Regions from separate parts of the Anaerostipes caccae L1-92 genome, predicted to be linked through region 2. Evidence: predicted binding sites of a transcription regulator. Region 2 holds the regulator's gene; the other holds the start of a gene.
The links. The regulator NrdR, encoded in region 2, represses ribonucleotide reductase genes. The targets are predictions, from matches to a motif close to CACAANATNTTGTG.
Positions count from the first base shown of each region.

Region 1: nrdD (anaerobic ribonucleoside-triphosphate reductase) is a predicted target of NrdR. The motif match lies at 1,717-1,730, and genes of this name have one in related genera.

Region 1 covers NZ_AP023027.1:3,531,221-3,534,376, forward strand. The annotation lists gene nrdD (anaerobic ribonucleoside-triphosphate reductase) at 1-1,575, opposite strand, end outside; gene ANCC_RS17200 (Ger(x)C family spore germination protein) at 1,783-2,316, opposite strand; gene ANCC_RS17205 (GerAB/ArcD/ProY family transporter) at 2,297-3,156, opposite strand, start outside.
Region 2 covers NZ_AP023027.1:1,652,452-1,655,607, forward strand. The annotation lists gene rsxA (electron transport complex subunit RsxA) at 1-341, shown strand, start outside; gene ANCC_RS08115 (RnfABCDGE type electron transport complex subunit B) at 355-1,149, shown strand; gene ANCC_RS08120 (YlmC/YmxH family sporulation protein) at 1,267-1,512, shown strand; gene nrdR (transcriptional regulator NrdR) at 1,619-2,068, shown strand; gene ANCC_RS08130 (YifB family Mg chelatase-like AAA ATPase) at 2,144-3,156, shown strand, end outside.

The sequences.
Region 1 (3,156 bases), 1.7 Mb from region 2:
CAGTGCAAATGCGCCGTCCTGGGCAATGGATTTTTTGTTGTGCAGCTGCTGAAGTTCATTGAGCGCCGTGATGCCGAAAGAAGCTGTGGCAGACGCAAGCAAAGGCTTGATCTTGTCGTGAAGGCCCAAATGCCCTCCCAGAAAACCTCCCTCACAGTATGCCAAAGGATTTGTGGATGCTTTCATCTCACCCAAATAATCGTAGGTCCTTCTGTGAAGCTCTCTGATCAGATTCAGGTAATAGTCCAGCACTTCATAGAAGTCACGGCTTTCCTGTTTTGCCTTTGCATAGATCATCGGCAGATGCAGACTTACCGCCCCGATGTTAAAGCGGCCCACAAAGACCGGCTCGTCCTGCTCGTCCAGAGGCTCTGCCCCTCCCTTTTCATACCAGGGGGATAAAAAGGCACGGCAGCCCATCGGGCTTACGATCTTTCCATATCTTTTATACATGTCAGGGACATATCCATCCCCTGTGAGGCTCAGCCAGTCAGGATACATCGTCTTGCTGGAACAGCGGATTCCAGCTTCAAACACATCCTCCAGTTCTCCGCCCGGTCCATGAAGATTTTCATCATAAAGAAATACGATCTTTGGAAACAGCACCGGTTTCTTATGTCCTTCTTTTCCCTGTCCTCTCCTCCTGACATCCAGCATCGTGATCGCTGCCATCTTTGCAAACCGGCCTGTGCCGGTTCCCGCGGTCACTGTGATAAAAGGATAGTCTCCGCGGCTGGAAGAAACACTGTTAAACTTATATTCAAGCCCCTGGAATCCCTGACAGAACTCTTTCTGGACATCTTTCAATGACTCAGCTTCCGCCCGCTCTCTGGAAAGGCCGAGGGCTTCATACTTTTCAATGCCTTTTTCATAAGACTTCTCCGCGTAAGGTTCCAGAATCAGTTCAATATTTGGCACCGTAAACCCGCCGTACTGCTGGCTCGCAGCGCTCAGTACGATATCTCCTATGACGTCAAAGGCTACATCCAGCGTCTTTGGTTCATTGTACCAGAGATTCCCCATCTCAAATCCGCCTTTTAACACGGCCTCCACATCGAACAGACAGCAGTTCATCGTATCTCTTCTGGCCGACATATCATGGATATAAATATAACCGTCCCGGCAGGCCTGGATCTCTTCGGTCGTTAAAAAGAACTTCTGATACAGAGACTTGTTCAGCTCATTAAAGATCAGGCTCCGCTTTGTAGACACAAGGGCACTGTCTGTATTGCTGTTCTCTTTGTCTCCTATGTACATGATGGACTGGCTTTTCTTATACACATCATCCAGCATTTCCACAAAATCCTGTTTATAGTTCCGGTAGTCCCGGTAGCTTTTGGCCACGCCGGGATTTACCCTCTCCAGAGCCCCTTCCACTACATTGTGCATCTCCGTAATATGTACTTCTGACTTATTAAGCTCGTCCACTCTCCCATTGACAAACCGGCAGATCTCATCAAGCTCATCTTCCGTAAATTTCACAAGGGCACGGTAGGCGGATTTATTTACTGCCGTCACCACCTTCTGAATATTAAAATCTTCTTTTGTTCCATCTTTCTTTACTACCCGTATCATACTCTCTCCTCCCTGACTGTTCCCAGAGCATCGTCCTGCCTGCGGCATATCCCGCTGAAAGCAGGAGACACCGCAGGCAGGGGACTCTTCGCTATTTTCTTAATCAAATTACTATATATTGTTTAATATGATCTATTATTCTACTATATCTTGTGTGAATGTATCCATCTTACCATCTCATCCGATCCAAGTCAAGACTGATTTCTGTCACTTTCTGCCGTAAATCCTGCCAAGGCTCAGATCCTTGGGCTTTTTCACTTTTGGGGAACTTTCAATGCCTTTGGCCATGTATTCACCAAATGAGACAGGCAGATCTTTCTCGATCGAAAAAAGCTCTTTTAACTGTTTTTTACTTTTAAGAATCAGCACGGATTTTGCGATTTCTGAATGATCTAAAAGCTCCTCTATCATAGTATCATCAATCTGTCCGTTGGTAAATACGATCACCTTTAAATGCCCGAAGTTTAATTTTTTCGGCTGAGTTTGCTCAAAACTTTGATTTGTCTCATTAAAAGACCTGCCTGAGTAAACCACAGACTTGGACGGCACTTTCGTTCCCTGATTGTCCTGAGCCTTGGAAAAATCTGCACAGGAATAATCGATCAGATACCCGTTCTCTGTCTTTTCAATGCCCATTGCCAAAACATAACTGCTGTCCTCGATGTCCCCGGCTTCTTTGCAGCCCGTAAGTGCCGCTGCAGTGACTGCGGCCATCAAAAGGCTAATGATGATCTTTTTCATGAGTGCCTCCTCTCCGTTCCAGCCAAAACAAAACTGCCGGAATTAAAATTCCCAGCAATAGATTAGCAAAAAGGAACACAGAAATATAATTTTCCCAAAGACGGACCATGGGGATCAGAAATCCGGTGATTAAAAACAGTCCGCCGTAGGAAATCCATCTGCCCCATTTCTTTTTCCCCGGAAATGTGTTTTCAAAACTCCAGTTTCCATAGAACAGGTATCCGCTCAGCACACAAAAAACTCCAACAATCCAGAATGCGATCAGAAAAATGTCCAGCCTTGCCATGATCCCCCCTGGCATTGCTACATTCTGTGCCATGGAAATCACCGGAAACGGGTCCCTCCTGATCATCTGAAGCCCCAGGCTTCCCGCCGTGGCGGCAAACACTCCCGCCGATAAAATTATGATTCCGAGCAGTGTCTTTTTATTCATTCCCTTTTCCTTCATATGCCCCTGATAAAACCACACCAGTTCCATAGGATGAAACAGTGCGAGCACATACAATCCGCCCACCGCCAGGTTCTTCGGTTCAAACTGCCGGATCAGAAAGGGTTTCACAGAAAACTCCGTCATGCTGAGAAGAAGGATAAAAATAAATGGGATCAGAATAAACCAGAACAGCCCTTCCATGACTCTTGCCCTGTCGTCCAGCCCCTCTCCGTTCATCCGGAAAGCCAGAAAAATAACCGGCAGCCCGATCCAGTAAATATTCATATACGGAAGCAGGAACACCCTGGCCAAGAGCAGCATGTATGCATAAAAAAATGCAGCGTTTATAAAAAATCTCACATAATAGAGAAAGGAAATCACCCGGTGTTTTTTTAATACTTCTTCCATAG
Region 2 (3,156 bases):
TTGTCATTGCGGCATTGGTGCAGTTCGTGGAAATGTTTTTAAAGAAATCTATGCCGGCTCTCTATGAGTCTTTAGGCGTATATCTTCCGCTGATCACTACCAACTGTGCGGTGCTCGGTGTTGCATTGAATAACGTTCAGTATGATTACAACTTTATTACCAGTGTAGTCAACGGATTTGGAGTGGCTGTCGGATTTACCATCGCCATCGTGATCCTGGCCGGTATCCGCGAGAAACTAGAATACAACAACATCCCGGAATCTTTCAAAGGAATGCCGATCACTCTTGTCACGGCAGGTCTGATGGCTATCGCTTTCTTTGGATTCTCAGGAATCATATAGGGAGGTAGCATAAATGGATATTACAGCAATTATTCTCGCGGCCGTCGTGGTCGGAGGAATTGGTTTGGTCATTGCTATTCTTTTAGGAATCGCTTCTGAGAAGTTTAAGGTTCCGGTCAATGAAAAAGAAGTAGCAGTCCGAGCAGAACTTCCCGGCAATAACTGCGGAGGATGCGGATACGCCGGATGTGACGGGCTTGCAAAAGCGATCGCAAACGGAGAAGCTGCGGTCAATGCCTGTCCGGTAGGCGGGCCTTCAGCGGCAGAAAAAATCGGTGCCATCATGGGTGTGGAAGCCGGTGATTTCGTAAAACAGGTGGCATTCGTAAAGTGTGCGGGAACTTGTGAGAAAGCATCAAATAAATACGAATATACAGGACAGATGAGCTGTGTGGAAGCGATGAATGTGCCCGGAGAAGGGCCGAAGGCCTGCTCTTTCGGATGTATGGGATTCGGAAGCTGCGCTCAGGTCTGCCCTGAGAATGCAATTTCCATCGTCAACGGGATTGCCTATGTTGACAAAGAAGCGTGCATCGGCTGCGGAAAATGTACCGATATCTGCCCGAAGGGACTCATTGAACTGGTTCCTTATGACAAGAAGCATTTAGTACAGTGTAATTCTAAAGACAAGGGAAAAGACGTCATGTCTGTGTGCAAAGCCGGATGCATCGGCTGCGGACTTTGTGCGAAGGAATGTAAGCTTGGAGCGATTACGGTAGAAAATAATATTGCTCATATTGATTATGAGAAATGTGTCAACTGCGGACTCTGTGCCAAAAAGTGTCCGAAAAAAATCATTACGGTATAATAAAGTGAATGATAAAAAGATCATTAGGCTGTATCTGACTGGAGGATACAGCCTTTTTGTCACACTTTATTTCCTGGTGCATACACTATTATAACTATTTTTCTGGGGTGGCGTTTCATGAAGTTTTTAGAGTTAAGGGAAAAGGATGTGATCAACTGCCGGACCGGAGATAAACTGGGATGTGTCATCGATCTGGAGTTTGACCCGGCGTCAGGTCAGATTTTATGCCTGATCGTTCCAAAAGCGACAAAGATCCTGTGCTTTACAAAAGGTGAGTTTTATTATATTCCATATAAGAAGATCATTCGAATCGGCTGTGACACTGTATTGGTGGATATTAATGAAAAAGAATGTTTGAAGTGATCTGGAAAAAATGATATACTTCCTTTAACGAATGGAAAATCTTGAGGCAGACGTGATCTGCCTCTCAAAAGAGTACAAAGAAAAGCATAGCCCGGGAGGTAGAAAAATGAGGTGCCCTTATTGCGGAAGTGAAAATTCCAGAGTCATTGATTCCAGACATTCGGAAGACAATAACTCCATAAGGAGAAGAAGACAGTGTGACGACTGCAGCAAGCGTTTCACGACCTATGAAAAGATCGAGACAGAACCGCTGTCTGTGATCAAAAAGGACAAGACCAGACAGATGTATGACCGCTCCAAGATCAAGGCGGGTATCGTACAGTCCTGCCACAAACTGCCTATATCCATGGGACAGATCGATCAGATCGTAGATGAGATCGAGACAAAGATCTATAATCTCGGACAGCGCGAGGTGGAGAGTTCCCTGATCGGAGAAATCGTCATGGACAAGCTGAAGGAACTGAATGAGGTGGCATATGTAAGATTTGCCGCTATATACAGAGAGTTCAAAGATGTGAACACCTTTATGAGTGAACTAAAAAAATTGCTGAAATAGTTGTAAAAATTTAGAAAATATGATAAGATACAGTATATTGTTAGCTGAGAGGCTTCCGGGAAAGAAGGAGGCTTTATGTTTTGTTCGATGCTAAGCGGCATTGTCTCAGGCGCCGCAGGCTGTATCATTCAGGTCGAAGCGGAATTAAGAAGCGGTCTCCCATACTTTACTATGGTAGGCCGCCTTTCTAATGAAGCAAAAGAATCCAGGCACAGAGTGGAATCCGCGCTGCGGGCTCTGGGCTGTCCGCTCCCTCCGATGAAAGTTACCGTTAATCTATCTCCTGCCGATATCAGAAAGACAGGAACTGCATTTGATCTTCCCATCGCAGCGGCCGTTATGGCCGGTCTCAACTATATTCCATTTACTAAAGAACCGCCTATCTGCCTCCTGGGAGAGCTGGGACTGGATGGCAGTGTCCATGGGATCAGACAGTGCCTGCCCATCATCATGGAAGGAAAAAAGCAGGGCATCCGGCGGTTTATGGTTCCCTATGATGATATGGAATCTCTTGTATATATGAAAGATGTGGAATTGGTTCCGGTAAAACATCTCTCCGATGCTGTGGACTATTTCAGAAACGGGTGTGTGCTTCCATACCATTTTCAGAAAAAAAGGATAATTCTAAACAGCCAGTGTCTTGATTTTTCGGAAATAAAAGGGCAGGCTTTCTTAAAAAGAGCTCTGGAGATCGCCGTGACCGGGAGACATCACATTCTTCTGATCGGAGCTCCGGGATGCGGCAAAACTATGGTCCTGGAACGGATTCCTTCTATTATGAATAGTTTATCTGAGGACGAATACCTGGAGGTGCAGGCTCTCTATCAGGCGGCAGGAATCCACAGGGATGCAGGGGATTTTTGCCCGCCTTTCCGAAAACCCCATTCTTCCATATCCAGAGGAGCGCTGATCGGTGGGGGAGCGGTTCCAAAAGTCGGAGAGATCACACTTGCCCACAAAGGTGTGCTGTTTTTGGATGAACTGGCACAGTTTGACGCCAAATGTATTGAAGCACTGAGACAGCCGCTGGAAGATAAGCAGATTATTTTAAACAGGCTTGGGAGAGACTATACCATGCCTGCGGACTT